Regions from separate parts of the Rossellomorea sp. DA94 genome, predicted to be linked through region 3. Evidence: predicted binding sites of a transcription regulator. Region 3 holds the regulator's gene; each other region holds the start of a gene.
The links. The regulator Rex, encoded in region 3, represses fermentation and respiration genes when NADH is low (regulators of the CRP and FNR family bind a similar motif). The targets are predictions, from matches to a motif close to TTGTGAAATATTTCACAA.

Region 1 (8,119 bases), 1.1 Mb from region 3:
TGAACTCCCCGGGGATATCCTCGAGATAATCAAGATTCTGATTGATTTCGAGATTGATCTTCGAAGCGATCACGGTTGGATCAATCGATGTCAAAACATCCCCTACATGTGCTTCTCTTCCATATATATAGAAACTTGGCAGCAGCTTCCCCGCTGCTCCCGTATAAATATACCGTTTACAATCCCCGTCATAAATAGGGGAAATGAAGTCTGTGTTGATTGCTGCTAAATAGTCAAAGCCTTCGTTTTTCAAGCGGTGGAGATCACTTAAAGCCGCAATCATCCCGGCATGCTCACTTTCTTCATCCCCATTGAACAGGAAGAGTAAATTCCCATCCGGCTGTTTTTCCCCTGTATGATATAAAAGATTCGCTAAATGGACGGCGATCCCGCTCTGCATATCCAAGGAGCCCCTCCCGAACAGCCAGTTTCCTGAAAGGGCATCTTCTTTTACCTTCTCCTCCCCTTCATAATCCATGAAAAACTTCTGCAGAAAATCCGGGTCATGGGCCATATCCTGGAGGGCCCCATAATCATCTGTTCCCACCGTATCGTAATGGGCATGAAATACGACGGTTTTAGAAGACGCCCCTTTTACAAAGGCAAAGACGTTCTTCCTTCCAATCGGATCATTAGGGACTTCCTGTAGCCAGACTCTTTCGGGATGATGCTTGAAATAAGGAAACGATGAGATCAATTTATATATAAATAGGGCTTTCTCACTTTCGCCGGTTGTACCGTTATAACTTTTCAGAGCGATTAAGGATCGTGTGATGAGTTCGATCTGTTCAGAAGTTGACTTGTTTTTCAGTTGAGTATACATAGTACCGCCCCTTTCTTAAAGAAATATGAGCCTATGCGTGGTAAATCGTTCAATGCATGGGCATTATAGAAACTGATTCCTCTATAATTGATAACATCTTATCGAAAAAGAATGGGGTTTGGAAGGGGTTTCAAGATATTTTCTTAAAAATAATTCGGTCTTTTCTATTGAAATTCGTTCTATTACCGAATATTATAGAAGTTGTGTGTTTTTAATGTTCGTTTTTATTGGAGGTTTTACGATGTTTAAATTAAAGGAAAACGGTACGGATCCCAAAACGGAAATACTTGCCGGTATTACAACATTCCTGACGATGGTATACATAGTGGTTGTGAATCCCATCATCTTATCCGATGCGGGTGTCCCGTTTGATCAGGTATTCTTAGCAACCATCATATCGGCCGTAGCCGGAACGTTATGGATGGCATTGTTTGCAAATTATCCGATCGCCATTGCACCAGGTATGGGATTGAATGCTTATTTTACTTACTCAGTTGTCGGTGCACATGATGATATTTCATATATCGTTGCTTTTTCTGCCGTTTTCGTAGCAGGGATCGTCTTCATCCTGCTCTCTTTAACACCCTTGCGAAAAAAATTGATCGAAGCCATTCCTCAGAATCTGAAGCACGGAATTACAGCGGGAATCGGTTTATTCATTGCTTTTATCGGATTGCGTCTGACTGGATTGATCCAGGCACATCCGACAAATTTAGTACAGCTTGGGGATCTTCATTCCCATTCAGCACTTCTTGCATTGACCGGATTGGCCGTCACACTGATCCTCATGGTCCTGAACGTCCATGGAGCCCTGTTCATCGGGATGATCGTGACTGGATTGATTGCGTACTTTACGGGAGACCTTTCCTTTAAAGAAGGATTCGTCGCCATTCCCCATCTTCCTGAAGGACTGATGGTAGCAAACCCGGTAACGGCTTTTGCCGACGTCTTCCAGTATGGATTATACGCGGTCGTCTTCTCATTTTTACTTGTCACCATCTTTGACACGACGGGAACGATGATCGGAGTGGCACAGCAGGCTGGACTTATGAAAGGAAACACCCTTCCGAGGGCCAGGCAGGCACTTCTAGCCGATTCCATCGCGACAACGATCGGTGCGATGTTCGGGACGAGCCCGACATCCGCATATATCGAGTCTTCGGCTGGCGTTTCTGCCGGGGGAAGAACGGGATTGACAACCTTGACCGTATCGATCCTGTTTATCGCTTCCGCCTTTTTCGGGCCATTGGTCAGTTCCGTATCTGGGATCTCTGCCATTACGGCTCCTGCCCTGATCATCGTGGGCAGCCTGATGATGGGAAGCATTTCCCAAATTAAATGGGATCAGCTGGATGAAGCCTTTCCAGCATTCCTCATCATCCTGAGCATGCCTTTAACATCCAGCATCGCAACGGGGATCGCACTGGGATTCATTTCTTATCCTTTACTGAAAGTAGTGAAAGGACAATGGAAACAAGTACATCCACTTGTTTATATCTTTGCTGTCCTGTTCTTCTATCAGCTGGCGTTCCTGCCTCATTGATTCAGATAGATACTCGAAAGACCGTTCACAGTGAACGGTCTTTTTTAAATGAGCTGCGATTATATTCTTTTTACACTCTCGAGATTTCTATCATGGAATGCTAAACAATATACATCCGGCATCTCAAGTTCTCTCCAGAATTCCACATCATATCCCGCGTCAAAATAATTCATGATCAGGACCATAATATTTCCGTGGGTTCCAATCACCACGTTTTTACCAGTATATTCTTCCAATATTTTAAATATCCCCTCGACACCCCTCTTTTGAGCGGTAAGATTCGACTCTCCGCCTTCCAGTGCAAGGGAAGGATCAGCCCAAACCGATGAAATGGCTTCCTGAAAGTTTTCGACAGGCACCGAGGATAGTGTGCGCTCTCTCATCTCAGACACCAATGTAATTTCCTGATCGATATGCCGGGCTATTCCTTCTACCGTTTCAACGGCTCTTTTGTAGGGACTGGAACAAATCACGTCAATCCCTTCTTTTATCAGTCGTTCCGTCACCTTAAGAGCGTCCCTTCTTCCCTTTTCAGACAGGGGCCTCGTTAACTCTTCCGGCGTATAAATCGAGTGGGCATGCCTGACAAGATATAATTTAGTCACGGTCACATCCATTCACTCCTTTCTCTTAGACAACAATAAATAGGGCCGCCCGTTTGAACAGCCCCTGACTATTCGATATGTACTGCGTAGAAATCATGTCCTTACTTTTTTACTTTTCAAAAAGCCACAGGTGTATCTTCCATTTACTCGGGTATGAACTCCATCAACCATGAATCATGGTATACCCCTTCATGAAGCTCATGCTCCCGGAGTATCCGTGCTTTACTATATCCACATTTCTCATAACAGCGAATCGCTCTCGTGTTCCATGTCATCGGATCCATCACGAGGCGGTGGACTCCCTCCTTCTGAAGCAAGTATTCCACCACAGCACGAATGAGCTTTGTCCCGACTCCCTTATTCCAATAATCCGCCTCTCCGATGAATTGATCCGTACCATAAATCACTTCATCCAGATTCGTATAGCCGTAGCGTATCATCGTCTCATGATCGAGCTGGTAATATTGAAGATAACCGATTTCAATTCCTTCATACTCAACTAGACAACTCATGACACCCCTATCCGAGAAGAATTTCTCCTCCACCATCTCGGGTGTGAAAGGGCGATCCCTGCCTTCATAAAATTCCAGGACGACGGGATCCGTCAACCACCTTGAAAGCGTGTACTTATCCCCAGCCACTAACGGACGGACATTCAACTCCCCACTCACGACATTCATACATACAGCACCTCCATAAACAAACCTCTTCCTCTATACATTCATCACAACCACTAAAAAACCCTTCTTTTAGAGGGACGGACCTTGATTCCTAGAACCAGGTCCCAGGAATCAAGTCCGTCCCCCTCCAGTAACTTTGACAAATTTGTGAATCATTTCACAATAAATGTATGATAGGATGTATTTATTAATAGAATATCAGTGAGAAACGTGTTATGATTTGTTTGTGAAATACTTCACAATATCAACGGATTCAATCTTCCCCTCTAACCATCGGGAACGGATGTTACCAATCGCTAGGACAAATTATGAAAGAATAGGTGATGACGTATGACAGTCAAATGCACAAACAAAGTAGCTTTAATCGGTACAGGATTTGTCGGTTCCAGTTATGCCTTCGCTCTTCTCAATCAAGGAATCGCCCATGAGCTTGTGATGATCGACTTGAATAAGGAGAAAGCCGACGGAGATGCACGTGATTTAAATCACGGTCTTGCTTTTGCTTCCCCCATGAAGATTTCAGCCGGGGATTATCGTGATTGTAAAGACGCTGATTTGGTCGTCATCACGGCCGGAGCCAATCAGGCCCCCGGTGAAACCAGATTGGATCTTGTAGAAAAAAATGTGAAGATCTTCAAAAACATCGTAGACTCCGTCATGGAAAGTGGTTTCAACGGAATCTTCCTTGTCGCCACCAACCCTGTCGACATCTTAACCTATGCCACCTGGAAATTCTCCGGCCTGCCGAAAGAGAGAGTCATCGGCTCAGGGACGATCCTCGATACAGCCAGGCTCCGCTACCTGGTCGGCCAGCATTTCGATATCGATACACGAAATATCCACGCCTATATCATGGGGGAACATGGTGACACAGAGTTCCCGGTCTGGAGCCATACGACAGTTGGTGCAAGTCAGTTGAATGAACTGATTGATATGGACAGGGAGAACGTCCAGAAAGACCTCGATGACATTTTTGTCAATGTAAGGGACGCCGCCTATCACATCATCGAACGAAAAGGGGCCACGTACTACGGAATCGCCATGGGACTTGCCCGGATCACCAAAGCCATCTTCAATAATGAAAACAGCATCCTGACCGTTTCCGCCCTCCTTGAAGGAGAATATCAGGAACAGGACATGTATATCGGTGTACCGGCCATCATCAACCGGGATGGAATCCGAAAAGTTGTCGAACTTCCCTTGAATGAAAAAGAAAAGACCCAGTTCTCCCATTCTGCCCAAACGTTGAAAAACGTCATGAAAAAAGCGCTGGAATCTTAATGGGCTACCTTATCACAGCAGATTAGACACGCACGCCCACTCCCCCTCCTCATAAGATAAAGAGAATTCTTTATGAGGAGGTTCTTCTATGTACGATCACAGACAATTATTCCCTGGTTTTCCCGGGGGAGGACAGGGTTCCGGTGGTGGCTTCCCTGGTATTCCTGGATTTCCAGGCGGCGGTGGTTCAGGCAGCGGTGGTTTCCCAGGCATTCCCGGTTTTCCCGGTGGAGGACAAGGAGCACCAAGCTCACCACCCCCTACAGGCGGGCAGGGGGGACAAAACCAACCACCACCCGGTCCACCACCGAACTTCCAACCGCAAAAAACGGCACTTCAAGGAACGCAGGGTGGACCGAGCACCTTCGCAGTCGATCCGGGTGCCATCAGAAGATGCTTATTCCGTTACACGTATATATGGTTAAGAAGAGATGCTTTCTGGTTCTACCCGGTGTTTGTCGGGCGCCGTTCCATTGCCGGATGGAGATGGATCGGATTCACATGGGTGTACTTCGGCATCGATTTGGATAAAATAGAATCCTTTACGTGCGTGTAGGTGGCGCCATGCACTCAATCCCATACTATCGAACCAATCAATCGAATGGCATCATAACCGTGAGCGGGGAACATACTTTGTATGTCGATCCGGATCAAGCCCTCGTATCGATAGGCATTGTGACGAATGATAAAGAGCTTGAAGTTGCCCAAAACGAGAACAAGCAACTTTCCAATCGGGTCGTTCAGTCCCTTTTAAATAACGGAGTTCGCCGACAGGATATTCAGACGTCCACCTATCAAGTTCTTCCACAGTATCAATTTGAAGATGGAAAACAAACGTTCACCGGTTATGAAGTTCGACAAGTATTCAGGGTCACTGTTAAGTCGATCGAAAAAGTCGGAAAGATCATTGATGATGCTTTAAAGAGTGGGGCCAATCGAGTGGAAAACATTCAGTTCATTCAGTCTAACCCCATCGAATCCTACCAGCAGGCTCTCGCCTTAGCCTATCAAGAGGCATACCAAAAGGCACTCACATTATCCGGCCAATCAAATCAACAGCTTAATCCGCAGCCCAAATCCATTACGGAACAATCCCGGCCTTCAGCCGTTCCCTTTATGAACACCGCCTATTTAAAGGCAGCCGACGAAAGTACGGCCGTGGAGCCTGGTCAAATTGCCGTCACAGCCATCATCACAGTAGAATTCAGGACCCATTAAATAAACTGCCAAAGTAGAGAACTACTGAGGCAGTTTTTTTCTGGCATCCACTTTCCATCACTCTTACAAAATACCGCTTACCGACCTCTCTTCAAATCCCCATCCCTCACATAGGCAGCCACTTTTTCTGCAGAAATGGAGACTTCCTCATCACTCAACATCCTGACGCCCTGCTCGGCATATGCAGGCAGGAAGGTCATCCCTGTGAGGTTAGCCATCGCCTGTAATGGTTTCAGCAATTCACTCATGGAATAATGATTATAGCCTCCTGATTGGTAAGCCCCGGCAGGTCCGCCTGTTGAAGTGACAACCAGGAATTCCTTTCCAAAGAGCTTCGTCCCTTCCGAACCGTATGCCCAACCGTATTGAAGCACTTGATCCTGCCATTCTTTTAAAATGGCGGGAGTGCTGTACCAATAGAATGGAAATTGAAACACGATGCGATCGTGGGCCAGCAACAGGTGTTGTTCTCTTTCTACATCGATTTTCATGTCAGGGTATTCTTTATATAAATGATGGACCGTGATGTTCTCTTCCTTCTCCAGCCGGTCTGCTCACGCTTTGTTCATTCTGGATTCTTCAATGGCTGGATGGCCAACCAATACTAATGTTTTCAAATTCTCTCACTCCTTATTTGTATGTACAAATAATAACACATATTCATTTGTACATACAAATAATATCTTAAAAATTTTTATTTTTTATTTACCCTATTAAATTTGCAGGTAACTCAATCAGCTATTCACCAAGGGATTTCGATTTGCGCCCGCAGGCTTCCATGGCCGATAATACAGCCCCCTTGAACTGGTGTTTCTCTAAAGCAGCCACTGCTTCAATCGTTGCGCCTCCGGGTGAACAGACCGCATCTTTCAGCTCTCCTGGATGAGTGCCGGTTTCAAGGACCATTTTAGCTGCCCCAAGCACTGCCTGTGATGCCAGCTGATAGGCAAGATTCCTCGGAATTCCCTGGAGGACGGCTCCATCGGCGAGTGCTTCGATAAACATAAACACGTAGGCAGGAGAGGAGCCGCTCACTGCCGGTATTGCATCCATCAAGCTTTCCTCGATCTTTTCCGCCTTTCCGAAGCTTTCAAGGATTGCCTGGACATGTTCCAAATCGCTTTCTGTTATTTCTTCATTCACACAGTATGCGGTCATTCCTTCCCCGACAAGACTCGGAGTATTCGGCATCGTCCGTACGATTTTGGCAGAAGGGGAAATCTGCTCTTCCATCCATTCAATCGTGATTCCAGCCGCAATCGTAATGATGATGCTGTCTTTTTTCAAGGAATGTTTGATGGATTCGATCAGGTCCTTGTATTGATCCGGTTTCACAGCAAGGAACACAATATCAGAAAAGGCTGCTACATCCAGATTGTCATCCGTCGCCTTCACTCCAAATTTCTCTCTGACCATATCCAGGGTTTCCTGAGTCCTGGCACTTGCACGAACAGATTGTCTGTCCACCAGCCCGGACTTCAGTATCCCTCCCATGATGGCCTGCGCCATATTTCCACATCCTATAAATCCAATGGTTTTATCCATTTCTTTCACCTCTCGATTTTATGTAAACAGTCTTTAGCATCATACCAAACTTTCCCTTCTATTAACATGTTTCACCTCTTCACTTTAAAAAAAGGCCCCGGGAGACCACTCCACCCTGAGCCTTTCCATCATTCCACCAGCTTCCCGCAATGGGGGCACAGGGATTTAGAATAATCCTTTGGAATCTTTTTATGACAATGACTGCATGTTTTCACATACACCGGCTGATCGAACAGGTCTTCCGACATGCCGTATCCACTCTTGAAGGTCACCCTCATCACCCTGACCAGTAACCCGATGATTCCCCCGGTAATCAGTAAAGCCCAGATCATCTTGTGCGGACTACACGAAGGATCTTCTCATAATCAAGGTCGACGATTGGTTCATCCTCCTGTAACCTCTCCCTGATTTGGGACAGCAACGA
Region 2 (8,119 bases), 1.5 Mb from region 3:
TTCAATCCGTGGTAGATTCCATCATCATCCACGTGCTTTGTAATCAAATTTGCGTGTTTTTGGACTTCCTGCACGGCATTGCCCATTGCAACACCGGTGCCGACGGATTGAATCATCTCGATATCATTCAGTCCGTCCCCGAAAGCATAAACATCTTCCATGTTGAATCCAAGTTTGGCAATCATCTTTTTGATTCCCTCTGCTTTTGAACCGCCTTTCGGAAGAATGTCCATGGAGAATTGGTGCCATCGGATGAACGTGAAATCCCTATATTTCTCCCGGTAAAAATTCTCTTCTTCCTTTGTGCAGAATAGCAGGGATTGATAGATGTCCCTTCCTTTATAAAAGTCCGGGGCATATCCCGGGTGGGGAAACTTCAGGCTGTTCATACTCTTCTCGATATAGTCATGGTGCTTATGATTCGCTTTCATCGTTTCATGATTCAAATGAACGACAGGATGTTCCTTTGTATACGTATCCTCCAATAATTCCTCCAATGTATCAACTTGCAGAGGATTCGTGTAAATCACTTCATTCTCAAAAACCACATACTGCCCATTAAACGATACGAAGGACTCGATTCCCAATTCCTCTCTTAAACTTTCATACATAAATGGGGCCCTCCCAGTCGCAATCGCAACATACGTTCCGTTTGCCTGCAGTGTCCGAATGGCTTCTTTTGTGGCCTGTGGCAGTTTTTTATCGTGATCAAGCAGCGTGCCGTCTATATCAAAGAAAACTATTTTAGACATGATCGTTCTCCTTTTCTCAATATTCAATTGCGATTCTATTTTACCCGTTGTATAAGGTAATCCTTTACACGGAAAATGTCAATGAAGACAGTCAGACAGAACCATTTACCAAACTTAACCATGTAAGAGATTCCATAAATTCCGTACAATATAAGTAACACAACAGAGACGTCCGTATTATTGTTCCTTTACTTCAAAGGTAAATCTCGGTAAACTATTAATAAGGAGTGATCCACCATGTTAAAGAAGCTCAGGAAAAAGCTTTTAAAACAGTGGAAAGAATTGCTTAGAAAAAAGACGATTGCATAATCCCTCTGTTTCTCGTGAAATGATTTTTGGGGAAACACTATTAGAATCCATGACAATCGGATATACTGACATACAATTGCACAATGAATAGGGACTGACGCCACTAGTGAGCTTTTCCTCCATTGGCATTGGTCCCTCTTCTATTGTCATGATTTAGTACAGGATTATTCAAAAGCTTTATTTACACGGGAGAATCCTATATAATTTAATACATACATAACTAAATGATTCGTTCCTATAGGAATGATAGGCTATTATATAAGTTAATGTAAATGTAGTTGATAACTTTTTTATCATAGATGAAAGTTAGATTTTTTGAAAACGGATAAGGAGAGAGAAAAATGATTTTTAAAGTATTTTATCAAGAAAGTAAAGCAGAAGTGCCTGTTCGCGAATGCACTCAATCTCTTTACATGGAAGCAGAATCAGAACGTGAAGTACGCCTGAATTTAAAAGACAAACCGTATAACATCGAATTCGTACAAAAGCTTGAGGGCGCTTTTTTAGAGTATGAAAAAAACCACCATTCTTTCGAGATGGAGCAATAATTAATGAAATTTGTAAAGAATGACCAAACCGCTGTATTTGCCCTTGGCGGTTTAGGTGAAATCGGTAAAAACACATACGGCGTACAATTCCAAGACGAAATTATCCTGATCGATGCAGGAATCAAATTCCCTGAGGACGAACTGCTCGGTATCGATTACGTAATCCCTGATTACACGTATCTCGTGAAGAATGCAGATAAAATCAAGGGACTCTTCGTCACTCACGGACACGAAGACCATATCGGTGGAATCCCTTATTTACTTCGAGAGTTAAACATCCCAATATACGGTGGGAAACTTGCCCTTGGTCTTATTAAGAATAAGCTGGAAGAACACGGGTTATTACGCAATGCGAAATTAAATGTCATCCAGGAAGATGATGTTGTGAAATTCCGCAAAACATCTGTAACCTTCTTCAGAACGACACACAGTATCCCGGATTCTTACGGTATCGTTGTCAAAACACCACCTGGAAACGTTGTTCATACAGGTGACTTCAAATTCGATTTCACGCCGGTTGGTGAGCCCGCGAACTTAACCAAAATGGCTGAGATCGGAAAAGAAGGCGTTCTTTGCCTACTGTCTGACAGTACAAATGCTGAAGTTCCAAACTTCACGATGTCGGAACGTAAAGTCGGGGAAAGCATCAATGATATTTTCCGTAAAGTAGACGGAAGGGTCATCTTTGCTACATTCGCTTCGAATATTCACCGTCTTCAACAAGTGGTCGAAGCAGCAGTGTTCCATAACAGAAAGGTTGCTGTTTTCGGAAGAAGTATGGAAGCAGCCATCACGATTGGACAAGAATTAGGATATATCAACGCACCTAAGGATACATTCATTGAACATAACCAGATCAATCGCCTTCCAGCGAATGAAGTGGCTATTCTATGTACAGGTTCCCAAGGTGAACCGATGGCGGCATTATCAAGGATTGCAAACGGTACCCACCGTCAAATCCAGATTCAGCCTGGTGACACCGTTGTCTTCTCTTCTTCACCAATTCCAGGGAACACAATCAGTGTCAACCGTACGATCAACCTTTTATATCGTGCCGGTGCAGAAGTCATCCATGGACCATTAAGTGATATCCATACTTCCGGTCACGGTGGTCAGCAAGAGATGAAGCTGATGCTTCGTCTGATGAATCCTACCTTCTTTATGCCGATACACGGTGAGTTCCGTATGCAGAAGATGCACGCTCAGCTTGGTGTCGATTGTGGCGTCCAACCGGAAAACTGCTTCATCATGGATAACGGTGAAGTCCTTGCATTAAGCAATGACTCCGCACAGGTAGCCGGGAAGATCCCTTCTGGAAACGTCTATATCGATGGAAGCGGGATCGGCGACATCGGTAATATCGTCCTTCGTGACCGCCGCATCCTTTCAGAAGAAGGCCTTGTGATCGTCGTTGTCAGCATCGACATGAAGGATTTCAAGATCGCTTCCGGCCCTGACCTGATTTCAAGAGGATTCGTCTACATGCGTGAATCTGGCGATCTTATCAATGAAGCGCAGACGCTCATTTCAAAACACTTGAACAAAGTGCTTGAAAGAAGAACGTCCCAATGGTCAGAAATCAAGAATGAAATCACAGATACACTTGCTCCATTCTTATATGAAAAAACGAAACGTCGCCCGATGATCCTACCGATCATCATGGAGGTATAAAACGAAATAAGAGGCTGACCCAAATGGGTCAGCCTCTTCTGCGTTTTATAGTACCTTTTTTTCAAACCGGTTAATATCCGTATCGGCACCGATGACAATAAGGATGTCCCCAACCCGGATCTGTTCATCGGCTTGTGGGGAAACGATGATATCTTTTTCCCGCTTTATCGCCACGATATTGATTCCGAATTGAGCACGGATATCCAAATCGATAAGGGAGTTTCCACTCAGACGTTCACTCGCGACAATCTCCACGATCGAATGTTCATCTGACAACTCCAGATAATCCAGTACATTATTTGAAATGATATTGTGAGCAATCCTTCTTCCCATATCCCTCTCCGGATGAACGACCTGGTTGGCCCCAATTTTACGGAGGACCTTTTCATGATAATCATTTTGTGCTTTCACGGTAATTTTCTTGACGCCGATTTCCTTTAACATCAATGTCGTTAGTACACTGGACTGGATATCATCTCCAATCGCGACAATGACATGATCGAAATTACGGATCCCCAAGCTCTTCAATACGGATTCATCGGTTGAATCCGCAACAACCGCATGTGAAGCAATGGAAGAAAATTCATTCACTTTGTCCTCATCCTGATCAATGGCCATGACCTCCATGCCTTGATCCGTCAATGATCGTACGATACTGCCGCCAAATCGGCCCAAGCCAATAACTACAAACTCTTTTTTCACCATGTATCCCCCCGCAGTCTCTATAATCTATATTTTAGCATAAAAAAAAGGAGAAAATGACATTTCTCCCTTCCCTTTTTTTGTATTTCATTCAAGTTCCAACTCGTCACTTGTTCCCCTTAACGTAATCCGCATCAAATAAGAAAAGTCTCATCAAGAGATAAAGAGAGGGAATCAGCAATAACAGTCCTGCGATAAAGACCACGACCAGTGCCATCCCCATCGTTGGATTCGTGACACTCGTTTCAATCGTGATAAAAGGTTTCAGGATATATGGTAAATGTGACGCCCCGTAGCCAAAGAATGCAAAGAAGAATTGCAGCATGACCAGGGTGAATGCCAGGCCAAAACTCCTTCTCCTATAGATAAAAAATGAAGCGCCAAGAAAGCAGACAAGGGATAATCCGAACATCCACCAGATCTCGATGGCGCTATTAAAATGCTCGGGATTGTGTTCTCTTAAAGATACGAAAACCAGTAAACTCGCTAAAATCGTCGGCGGGCTCCAGAATAGTGAAAACTTTCTCAGTTCTTCTCTTGAATCCAAATCCCCCGCACGATTGGCATAATAGGTCAGGAATGTAGCACTGATGAATAAGACCGATACGATGGACAGGACGACCACGCTCCATGAATAAGGACTGGTAAACAATTCACGGGCCAGGAATACGACCTTATCACCCTGCTCTTCCAAAAAGCCTCCTTCAGAAATGGTCAATGCCGTAGACAGGGAAGCCGGGATCAGTAACCCTGTTGCCCCGTATAAAAACAGGTAAACGATATTGTCTTTGGAACCATAGTTTCCGAAAGCATAAAAGCTTCCCCTGATGGCAAGCAATATAATCGCGATACTCCCCGGAAGCAATAATGCCGTCCCGTAGTAATAGGCCGCGTCAGGAAAAAAACCGACCAAACCGACAAAAAAGAAGACAAAAAAGACGTTCGTTACTTCCCATACAGGAGAAAGATATCGACTGATCAACACATTTAACGTATGCTCTTTCCCTTTCATCCTACCGTAAAAGGCGAAGAAGCCGGCTCCAAAATCAATCGAAGCCACTATCAGATAACCATATAGGAAAATCCACAGGACGGTGATCCCCACGATTTCCAAACTCATATTCATTCCTCCCCCTTAACAAAATCAATCGGCCCCTTCTTTATAAGGAGCCTCATCATGCTAACTCGCTTTTTTAGGAAAGCGTTGTTCCAATTCAGCTTCTGCCGGCTTATTTTTAAACATTTTAATCAATACAAAGACACACAGGATGCCGAGGAGTATATAGAGACCCACAAATAGCGCGAACGTCAAGCCAACCCCATCTGCCTTTGTTGCCGCTTCCGCCACCTTCATATAACCACGCAAAATCCATGGCTGCCGTCCGACCTCAGCGTAAATCCAGCCAAATTCGATGGCAAGCATCGCAAGCGGTCCACTCGCAACAATCCCCCATAGCAATCCTTTATTCCATTCATTCCTTTTTTTCCACTTCCAGAATAAGATGAATGCCCCGGCAATGAAGATACTGTAAAACCCGATGGACACCATCAAATCAAACAGATAATGGACCCATAAAGGCGGCCGTTCGTCTTCCGGAAATTCATTTAAGCCGATGACCTCTGTATCAAACGAACTTCCCGCCAGGAAGCTCAGGAAACCTGGTAATCGTATCTCATTATGGACTTCATTGTTTTCATCAAGCGTCCCGAAAACGATTAAATCAGCATTCTCTTCCGACTCAAAATGCCACTCTGCAGCCGCAAGTTTCTCAGGCTGATATTCAGCCAGGAACTTGGCCGACAAATCCCCTGCGAGAGCAGAGCCAAAAGCGAAAATCAACGCAGATACCATCGTTAAACGAAGGGCTTTCTTATGGTAGTCCCCTCCCTTTTTACGGAGGATCGCAAATGCTGTGATAGCTGCCAGTATGAGGGCAGATGTTAAGTATGCCGTCGTCAGTACGTGAAACACTTTGGTTGGTGTTGCGGGATTCAGCATCGCTGCAATCGGATCGATATTGATCGCCTTTCCATTTTCCAATTCGAATCCCTGTGGTGTATTCATAAACGCGTTCACCGTCGTAATGAATAGTGCTGAAGCCGAAGAACCGATCATCACCGGTATCGTCAGAAGCCAGTGAATCCATTTATTCCTGAATCGATCCCACGTATAAAGATAAATCCCCAAGAAGATGGCCTCAAAGAAAAATGCAAATGTCTCCATGAATAAAGGCAGGGCAATCACCTGTCCAGCGACCTGCATAAATGATGGCCATAACAAGGACAGCTGAAGCCCTATCGCCGTTCCGGTCACCACCCCGACAGCCACCGTAATCGTAAATCCCCTTGCCCATCTTCGTGCCAGCAAAAGGTAATGAGGATCATTTCGTTTGATCCCCATGAACTCCGCTATGGATATCATAACCGGAACCCCTACCCCAATCGTTGCAAAAATAATATGGAATGCAAGGGTTGTCGACGTGAGCATCCTGCTTAAAATCACACTGTCCAAAACCATTCTTTACTCCCCCTACCGAATTACTTTTTATCGTAAACAGCTCTTTCCTACTGTTTATCACTTATTGTTCATTATAAAACCTGCAGGTGAGTTTGTGAAGTATTGAACAATGAATATTTTGTGACGTTTTTCACAAAGATTTTTTGTTTTTTAGTTTCTCCGACATGTGTACGAAGCCGTTTCACCACCATTCCACAAAAAAACCCCACACACCAGTGCGGGGTCCTCAATACTTCACATTACATCGCGTCCAACATCCTGAACTGTGACTTCACCAGTTCAAAATAGTCTCCTTCCTGTTCCATCAATTCGTCGTGATTTCCAGACTCTTTGATTCTGCCATTTTCAAGGACAAAAATATTGTCGGACTCACGGATTGTGGAAAGGCGGTGGGCGATGATGATCGCGGTACGACCGTTCAGTAATTTCTTCAATGCATTTTGGATCTTAACTTCTGTTTCTGTATCGATCGATGCTGTCGCTTCATCCAGGATGATGATGCGAGGATTTGCCAAAAGGGCACGTGCGAAGGACAATAGTTGTCTTTCACCTACAGATAACACATTCCCCCGTTCCTCGACTTCCGTTTCGTAACCGTTGGATAACTTTTCGATGAACTCGTTTGCCCCGATGGCTTCGGCTGCCTTCAAGACCTCTTCATCGGATGCACCCGGGCGTCCGAACCGGATATTATCCATGATCGTTCCAGAGAAGATGAATGTATCCTGCAGGACGATGCTGATTTGACTGCGTAAGCTTGAAACAGATGCATCCCGTAAATCCACTCCATCAATCTTTACCACGCCATTTGTCGGGTCGTAAAATCGGCTGATGAGATTCGCAATCGTCGTCTTACCAGAACCTGTATGTCCGACGAGTGCAACGGTTTGCCCGGCTTTCATTTCCAGATTGATGTCCCTAAGTGCTTTACGTTTATCATCATAAGAGAATTCAACATGTTCGAATTGGATTCTTCCCTTGATATCGGTCAGATTCAAGGCATTTTTCTTTTCGTTTACGATCGGTTGTTCATCGAGGAATTCAAAGATTCGCTCGGATGAAGCCATCCCGATCAACAGCTGATTATACACCTGCCCTAGTCTTGAAATTGGTTCCCAGAACATGCCCAGATAGAATGCAAATGAGACGAATTCACCAAGCTCCAGGGATCCATTTTGAATGAGGTGAGCCCCAAACCAAATCAGGACGGCAGTTCCGATGGCATTCGTTAATTCCACCAGTGGTCGGAACATGGCATTTTTCTTTGTGGCCGTTCTCCAGCTATCGAAGGTCTCTGTGTTTACCCCATCAAAGAAGGCCATATTTTCCTTTTCCTGGGTGAAGGATTGTGTCACCCTGATCCCCTGGATGCTTTCATTCAAATGGGAGTTAAGTTTTGATTGCTTGAGCCTTACCACCTGCCAGGATTTGCGTATTTTTTTGCGCAGGCTTGTAGAGATGAAGAACATGATAGGCAAAATGACCATGACGGCAAGCGTCAGTTCCGGACTTAACGTAAAGAGTATCACGATGATTCCGATGAGCAGAATGATATCCATCAATAGATTGATGACACCGTTCGTGAAGAGCTCCTGCAGGGAGTTGATGTCATTCATGAT
Region 3 (8,119 bases):
TATTTCAAGTACTTCCATGAGGCCTTCGATTTCTTCGACTCTGCGCTTTCGTTGACGTTCGAGCTTTTTCGCTTCTTTATCAATCTTGTGAGATCGTTTTTGAGTGGGCTCTTGTAATTGTTCACCCTGTTCCGTGCGTTCAAGTGCCGCCAATTCTTCCTGCTGCTGTAATTTTTCTACATAGTAATCGTAATCGCCAAGATACTCCGTCGAGCCTTTTTTGGATAATTCAACGACCTTTGTGGCAATTCGGTTGATGAAATACCGGTCGTGTGACACAAAGAGGATGGTTCCGGGATAATCAATCAGGGCATTTTCCAACACTTCTTTGCTATCCAGATCAAGATGGTTAGTCGGCTCATCCAGAATCAGGACGTTTCCTTTTTCCATCATCAGCTTGGAGAGGGCTAACCGTGCTTTTTCTCCACCGCTTAGGGTAGAAACGGGCTTTAGGACATCTTCCCCTGAAAAGAGGAAGTTACCGAGGACCGTCCGGATTTCTTTCTCCATCTTCATCGGATATTCGTCCCACAGTTCATTTAATACGGTCTTGTTCGATGATAGTTCGGCTTGCTCCTGGTCATAGTAACTGATGGAAACATTGGATCCGAATTTAAATGTGCCGTCCAGTGGCTGAAGTTTATTCACCAATGTTTTTAAAAGCGTCGATTTCCCGATTCCGTTCGGTCCAACCAGGGCGATACTGTCCCCTTTTTTGACAGAGAAATCGATATGGGAGGAAATCGTCTCGTTTTTCCCGTAGCCAATGGTAAGGTCCTGGACGTGCAGGACGTCATTCCCGCTTGACCGGTCAATTTGAAACGTGAAGCTGGCAGACTTCTCATCGCCGAGTGGTCGATCCATCCGATCCATGCGCTCCAGCTTCTTTCGCCGGCTCTGTGCCATTTTCGTGGTAGACGCCCTTGCGATATTCCGTTGGATGAAGTCTTCGAGCTTTGCGACTTCCTGCTGTTGACGCTCGAACATTTTGAGATCTTTCTCAAAGTCTTCTGCTTTTTGTTCAAGATATCTGCTGTAGTTCCCTGGGTATTTCTTACTTCTGTTCCGGGAAATTTCATACACTTGATTGACGACACTGTCTAAAAAGTAGCGATCATGGGAAACGATCAGGACTGCTCCTTCATAGCTTTGAAGATACGTTTCAAGCCATGATAAAGTTTCAATATCCAAGTGGTTGGTCGGCTCATCCAGGATAAGGATGTCAGGCTTGGTCAGAAGAAGCTTACCAAGGGCAAGACGGGTTTTCTGACCACCACTCAGTGTGGATATCTTGGTTTCGTAATCAAAATCGGCAAAGTTCAATCCGTGAAGGACGGAACGGATATCCGCTTCATACTGATAGCCGCCGGAGTCCTTGAAGAGAACCTGGAGTTGATCGTATTCCTTCAATACCCGTTGATAGACCTCCTCTTGTTCATATACCGAGGGATCGGCCATTTGCTGCTCCAATAATCGCAATTTTTTTTCCTGCTGTTTCAATTCCTCAAAGACAGTCAGCATCTCAGACCAGATGGAAAGATCCGATTCGAGACCCGTATTTTGGGCAAGATACCCCATGGAGACGCCTTTTGGCTTTGTGATCTCCCCGGAATCGTAGGAAAGGTGTCCTGCTATTATTTTTAGAAGAGTCGACTTCCCCGCACCATTACGGCCGACAAGGGCAACACGATCTCTAGTCTGTATTTCAAGTTTAATATTTGATAGGATATTATCTGCACCGAAGTTTTTTGTTAATTGATTCACTTGTAAAAGAATCATGACGTTTCACCTCTATTTCATAGTGCTAGTGTACCGTATTTGAGAGGGGAACGGCAATAAAACACCTATTAATCTTCGTACACTTAGGATAAAATATAGTGTATGATGGGTAGGAGAGTTTATTAAATCTGTATGCTTTCTATTTTGGAAGCGGTATCAGAGGTTTTGAATAGATGTGGGGGAATACAATATGAACCAGGATACAACGAAAATTCCACAGGCAACGGCCAAGCGCCTTCCGCTATATTATCGATTTATCAAGAATCTGTACTCATCAGGTAAGCAGAGGGTTTCATCGAAGGAATTAAGTGAAGCGGTGAAAGTTGATTCTGCTACGATCCGCAGGGACTTTTCTTATTTTGGTGCATTGGGTAAAAAGGGATACGGCTATAATGTCAATTATCTGTTATCCTTCTTCCGTAAGACACTGGATCAGGATGCCCTTACGAAGGTTGTGCTGATCGGGGTGGGGAATCTCGGTACGGCGTTTCTTCATTATAATTTCATCAAGAATAATAATACGAAGATCGAAATGGCTTTTGAGGTGGATGAAAAGAAGGTCGGGACTCAAATCAGCGACGTACCCGTTTTTCATTTAGATGATTTAGAAGAGAAGCTTGTGGGGCATGATATTGAAGTAGCGATTCTGACGGTGCCGGCATCTTCTGCTCAGAATATCACAGACCGATTGGTTTCTTCGAATATAAAGGGGATACTGAATTTCACCCCTGCGAGATTGACGGTGCCCGACCATATCCGCGTCCATCATATCGACTTGGCGGTGGAGCTTCAGTCACTCGTATACTTCTTGAAGCATTACTCGGAGGATGACACGGAAATGTCACAAGATGGAATCATAACAGAATAGAAAATTCTTCATATTTGCGTTATGATAGAATGGTAAAAGAGGAGGTGTCTCATTATGCCAGGTCCAGGTAGCCTCGTATTAATAGCAGTCGTTGCTTTACTTATTTTTGGTCCTAAGAAACTTCCGGAATTAGGAAAAGCGGCAGGAAATACATTGCGTGAATTTAAAAATGCAACAAAAGGCTTAGCAGATGATGAAGACGAAAAAAATAATAGTGCTAAGTAGAGTAGGATGAACGCCATGAGTCAAAGAGACATGACAGTTTATGAACATATAGGAGAATTGCAAAAACGACTCATGTTTGTAGTCGTTTTCTTCTTGTTAGCAGTTGTTGTAAGCTTCTTTCTTGCAGAACCGCTGATCAGGTACTTACAGCATGCCGATGAAGCGAAAGAATTAACCATGAACGCCTTTCGTATCACAGATCCTCTCAAGATCTATATGGAAATGATCATGTTCATTGCTTTGATCATGACATCCCCTATCATTCTCTTTCAAGTCTGGTCTTTTGTGAGCCCTGGTTTATATGAAAGAGAGAGAAAAGTGACGCTGAGTTACATTCCAGTTTCCCTTCTCCTTTTCTTAGGTGGATTGTCATTTTCTTATTTTATTTTGTTTCCATATATCGTGAAATTCATGATGGGTTTATCAACGAACCTAAATATAGAACAAGTGATAGGGATAAACGAATACTTTCATTTCTTATTCCAGATCACGATTCCTTTCGGTTTTCTTTTTCAGTTACCCGTAGCCATGCTTTTTCTTACACGGTTAGGAATCATCACGCCGATGATGATGGGGAAGATGAGGAAAGCTGCCTACTTTATCTTATTGGTCATCGCGGCCCTTATCACGCCTCCCGACATTGTGTCCCATCTAATGGTGACGGTACCGCTCTTCATACTATATGAAGTCAGCATCTGGATCTCCAAGATCGGATACAAAAAAGTATTGGAGGCGGAGCAGAAGCTTGAAATGGAACAGTTTGAAGACAAAAATAAGGATTGATCATTTGATCAATCCTTATTTTTTGTGCTTTATTTGTTTTTTGATTTTGAAATGCAGCATGACCATCCGTAACCCGGAACCGAAGTCCAGGGTTGCAAGAAAGATCAGCATATACGTGAAAAATCCCCAACCTTCATCATTCTGTACGTTTTGTACAGCAAAGTATGTGAAGAGCACACCGAGAAGGAGATAGATCACTCCCGAGAATAATGGTGATCTCCTCATAGAAATAATCCTCCAATAAATCCTTGTATTTTTTCAGCTTCATTCATCATTTTTTCGATATCGTCCTTATAGATAGATTGCATTAGAACGACCGTTGTATTCATGGCCACGTGAGCAAATATTGGCACAAGGATCCGCTTCGTTTTTACATAAAGAAAGGCAAAGGTGAATCCCATTGCTGAATACAGGATCACATGCTCAGGCTCGAAATGGGCAAGAGCGAAAATGACCGAGCTGATTAGAGCGGCAAAGAAGAAATGCATCTTCTCGTAAAGCACGCCGAAAATGATCTTCCTGAATACGATCTCTTCCAGAATGGGTCCGATGATGGCCGCGACCAGCATGGATAACGGCACTTTTTCAATGATGCCGATGATCATCTGAGTATTTTCAGACCCCATCTGAATTCCTAATGCATATTCGACTTGTATCGCAACCGATTGAGCGATGAATGCCATGAAGATTCCGAGTACCGCCCAAACAATCGAACGGCCGGCGCCCATGGGAGCACTCCGTTCGAGACGGGTGCTTGTTTCGCTTTTCCTGAGAATGCCTCCCACAATGAGAAGGGTCAGCGTAAAGCTGATGACAAGCCAATATCCAGGGACAAGGCTTCGTACCGTCTCATCGGGTTTACCGAGGACGTCGACACCGATTTTATATAAAAGGGGTACCCCGACAATGCTTGAAAGCTGCATGACGATATAGGCTATTAAAATAAATCCGAAATGTTTTTTCAACGTTTGATCTCCTTTTGTACCTGTAAGATAACGATCAGCTTGAACTTACTCCTGTACAATTCTACTAAGAAAAGCGGAACTGTTCAAATCTAAGGGTTTCTTTCAGCCTGGAATATATGGGGAAAGGAGGGCATAGGATAGGAGGGTGTGAAAAAAAGAGAAAAATGACGAAAAAAATTTTAGGCAGGACTCTTGCAAAATGAAAACGAATTAATTAATATAATAGTTGTGTTAGCACTCACAGTGAGCGAGTGCTAATAAAAAACATTTACATAATTCAAGGAGGTTGTTTCACTTGTTAAAACCACTAGGTGATCGCGTCGTTATCGAGCTAGTTGAGTCAGAAGAAAAAACAGCAAGCGGTATTGTGCTACCGGATTCCGCAAAGGAAAAGCCACAAGAAGGTAAAGTGATGGCTGTAGGTACTGGTCGCATTCTTGACAACGGTGAGCGCGTTGCTCTTGAGGTAGCTGTCGGCGATCGAATCATTTTCTCTAAATACGCTGGTACAGAAGTGAAATACCAAGGCACAGAATACCTGATCCTTCGCGATAGCGATATTCTGGCTGTAGTTGGCGAATAATTTAAATTCCGTAATAGTAAACCATACATTATTTAAATAAGAGGAGGACTTTATAATGGCTAAAGATATTAAATTCAGCGAAGAAGCACGCCGTTCCATGCTTCGCGGTGTCGATCAATTAGCAAATGCAGTAAAAGTAACTCTTGGACCAAAAGGACGTAACGTGGTACTTGAGAAGAAATTCGGTTCACCACTTATCACAAATGACGGTGTAACCATTGCGAAAGAAATCGAACTGGAAGATGCATTCGAAAACATGGGTGCAAAACTGGTTGCTGAAGTAGCAAGCAAAACAAACGAAATCGCCGGTGACGGTACAACGACTGCAACGGTCCTTGCTCAAGCAATGATCCGTGAAGGTCTTAAAAACGTAACAGCTGGTGCTAACCCTGTTGGCGTTCGCAAAGGAATCGAAAAAGCGGTTCAAGCGGCTATCGAAGAATTAAAAGTGATTTCTAAGCCGATCGAAGGCAAAGATTCCATCGCTCAAGTTGCGGCTATCTCTGCAGCTGACGAAGAAGTCGGTCAACTGATCGCAGAAGCAATGGAGCGCGTTGGAAACGACGGCGTTATCACAATTGAAGAATCTAAAGGGTTCACTACTGAACTTGACGTAGTAGAAGGAATGCAGTTCGACCGCGGATATGCATCTCCATACATGGTCACTGATTCAGATAAAATGGAAGCTGTCTTAGAAAATCCATACATCCTGATCACTGACAAGAAAATCGGAAACATCCAGGAAGTACTTCCTGTTCTTGAGCAAGTTGTACAACAAGGTAAGCCACTATTAATGGTAGCAGAAGATGTTGAAGGTGAAGCTCTTGCAACACTTGTTGTGAACAAACTTCGCGGAACATTCAACGCTGTAGCTGTTAAAGCTCCTGGCTTCGGTGACCGTCGTAAAGCGATGCTTGAAGACTTAGCGGTTCTAACTGGTGGAGAAGTAATCACAGAAGATTTAGGCTTAGACCTTAAATCTGCAAACATCACTCAACTTGGCCGCGCGGCGAAAGTAGTCGTAACGAAAGAAAACACGACTGTCGTAGAAGGCTCTGGAGACCCAGAAAAAATCGCAGCTCGCGTAAACCAAATCCGTGCTCAATTAGAAGAGTCCACTTCTGAGTTCGATAAAGAAAAATTACAAGAGCGCCTTGCTAAGCTTGCAGGTGGAGTAGCAGTAGTCAAAGTTGGAGCTGCAACTGAAACTGAGCTTAAAGAACGTAAACTACGCATCGAAGACGCCCTGAACTCTACTCGTGCAGCAGTAGAAGAAGGTATCGTATCCGGTGGTGGTACAGCACTCGTGAACGTATACAATAAAGTAGCATCAATCGAAGCGGATGCAGATGTAGCAACTGGTATCAACATCGTGCTGCGTGCTCTTGAAGAGCCGATCCGTCAAATCGCTCACAACGCTGGATTAGAAGGTTCTATCATCGTAGAACGTCTGAAGAAGGAAGAAGTAGGTGTCGGATTCAACGCAGCTACTGGTGAGTGGGTCAACATGATCGAAAAAGGTATCGTAGATCCAACCAAAGTAACTCGTTCTGCGCTTCAAAACGCAGCGTCTGTAGCAGCAATGTTCCTGACTACTGAAGCAGTAGTAGCGGACATTCCTGAAGAAGGCGGTGGCATGCCGGATATGTCCGGTATGGGCGGCATGGGTGGAATGGGCGGCATGATGTAATTCATCATCGCCATTCCTGGAGCTATCCAGATAATAGTGGTCATTCCTTATGGAATGGCCACTTTTTTGGGTTGGGAGAGAGTTGAAAAGTTTAAAACATCACCATATAGGTAAAAAGTACGATAAAACACATCCATACTAAAACGATTTACGTATACTCCGTGTGACTTCTACTTTTCAACTAAACAAAAGCAGGTGATAACGTGAACTATTCAACGATGAAACTCAGGACATTGGTAGAACGAATCATTGAAGGAGACGAAATGGCAAAGGAAGAATTCGAAAGACGATGGGAAATACCTTGGGAGCAGGTCGGGACGGTGCCAATCGAGAAGAAGCCAAGAGACTGACATGGTTCCATCCATCCTTCTTATGATAAAGTATGGATAGAACAGTTCAGAAAGAGGGTTACCGATGACAGTCAAACAATACTATCAAGATGCCTATATGAGAGAATTTAACACGTCCATTCAGGAGCAGGAGCAGGATGAGTCAGGCTGGTACGTTGTATTAGAAGAGACGGCTTTCTACCCGACAGGCGGCGGCCAGCCCTATGATACAGGAACGCTAAAGGATAAGAGAATTATCAATGTTGAAGAGGTGAACGGAGAGATCCGTCATTACATAGAAGAACCGTTTGAGGATATTTCAGAAGTTGTCGAAGGACAGATCGATTGGCAACGCCGATTCGATCATATGCAGCAGCACGCCGGTCAGCATATCCTGTCTGCCGCATTTGCAGAAGCACTCCAATATGAGACGATCAGCTTTCATCTCGGAAAAGAGTCCCTCACCATCGACTTAAACGTCAGTGACATCAGCAACTCAGATGCTTCGAAAGCAGAGGAGCTAGCCAACCGGATCATAAGGGAAGCACGTCCGATCGAGACGAAGAGGGTGACAGAAGCGGAACTGTCCGATTATCCCTTGCGTAAACACCCATCCGTCACAGGCGAGATCCGTCTCGTCATCATCCCGGAATTCGACTACAACGGGTGCGGTGGGACGCATCCCCGTTCCACGAGCGAAGTCGGAGCCATCAAGATCCTTGATTGGGAAAAGCACAAAGGTCATATCCGATTGCAATTTGTGTGCGGTGACCGGGTGCTCCATCAACTGCATCGTAAACATGGACTCCTGAAAGAACTCACAAGTGTCCTGCAATCCCCGGAAGAAAACATGGTATCGACTGCCGAGCAACTGATTTCCAAACAGAAAGAACAGGA

Region 1: the regulator Rex is predicted to act here: its motif matches at 3,876-3,893, upstream of P8596_RS07285 (L-lactate dehydrogenase).
Region 2: the regulator Rex is predicted to act here: its motif matches at 6,619-6,636, upstream of P8596_RS09190 (cytochrome ubiquinol oxidase subunit I).

Annotation. Positions count from the first base shown of each region.
Region 1 is NZ_CP122397.1:1,368,323-1,376,441, reverse strand. Features, by position in the region: gene P8596_RS07305 (M20/M25/M40 family metallo-hydrolase) at 1-823, opposite strand, end outside; gene P8596_RS07300 (NCS2 family permease) at 1,065-2,366, shown strand; gene P8596_RS07295 (histidine phosphatase family protein) at 2,426-2,971, opposite strand; gene P8596_RS07290 (GNAT family N-acetyltransferase) at 3,115-3,651, opposite strand; gene P8596_RS07285 (L-lactate dehydrogenase) at 3,982-4,932, shown strand; gene P8596_RS07280 (hypothetical protein) at 5,021-5,488, shown strand; gene P8596_RS07275 (SIMPL domain-containing protein) at 5,497-6,150, shown strand; partial or broken gene P8596_RS07270 (NAD(P)H-dependent oxidoreductase) at 6,228-6,767, opposite strand; gene proC (pyrroline-5-carboxylate reductase) at 6,889-7,695, opposite strand; gene P8596_RS07260 (hypothetical protein) at 7,824-8,027, opposite strand; gene P8596_RS07255 (phosphotransferase enzyme family protein) at 8,024-8,119, opposite strand, start outside.
Region 2 is NZ_CP122397.1:1,757,054-1,765,172, reverse strand. Features, by position in the region: gene P8596_RS09215 (Cof-type HAD-IIB family hydrolase) at 1-755, opposite strand, end outside; gene P8596_RS09210 (DNA-dependent RNA polymerase subunit epsilon) at 1,403-1,609, shown strand; gene rnjA (ribonuclease J1) at 1,613-3,280, shown strand; gene P8596_RS09200 (potassium channel family protein) at 3,326-3,985, opposite strand; gene P8596_RS09195 (cytochrome d ubiquinol oxidase subunit II) at 4,089-5,102, opposite strand; gene P8596_RS09190 (cytochrome ubiquinol oxidase subunit I) at 5,163-6,500, opposite strand; gene P8596_RS09185 (ABC transporter ATP-binding protein) at 6,740-8,119, opposite strand, start outside.
Region 3 is NZ_CP122397.1:286,116-294,234, forward strand. Features, by position in the region: gene P8596_RS01635 (ABC-F family ATP-binding cassette domain-containing protein) at 1-1,779, opposite strand, end outside; gene P8596_RS01640 (redox-sensing transcriptional repressor Rex) at 1,970-2,647, shown strand; gene P8596_RS01645 (twin-arginine translocase TatA/TatE family subunit) at 2,702-2,872, shown strand; gene tatC (twin-arginine translocase subunit TatC) at 2,888-3,655, shown strand; gene P8596_RS01655 (YdiK family protein) at 3,671-3,880, opposite strand; gene P8596_RS01660 (CPBP family intramembrane glutamic endopeptidase) at 3,877-4,620, opposite strand; gene groES (co-chaperone GroES) at 4,916-5,203, shown strand; gene groL (chaperonin GroEL) at 5,259-6,893, shown strand; gene P8596_RS01675 (hypothetical protein) at 7,097-7,243, shown strand; gene P8596_RS01680 (alanyl-tRNA editing protein) at 7,308-8,119, shown strand, end outside.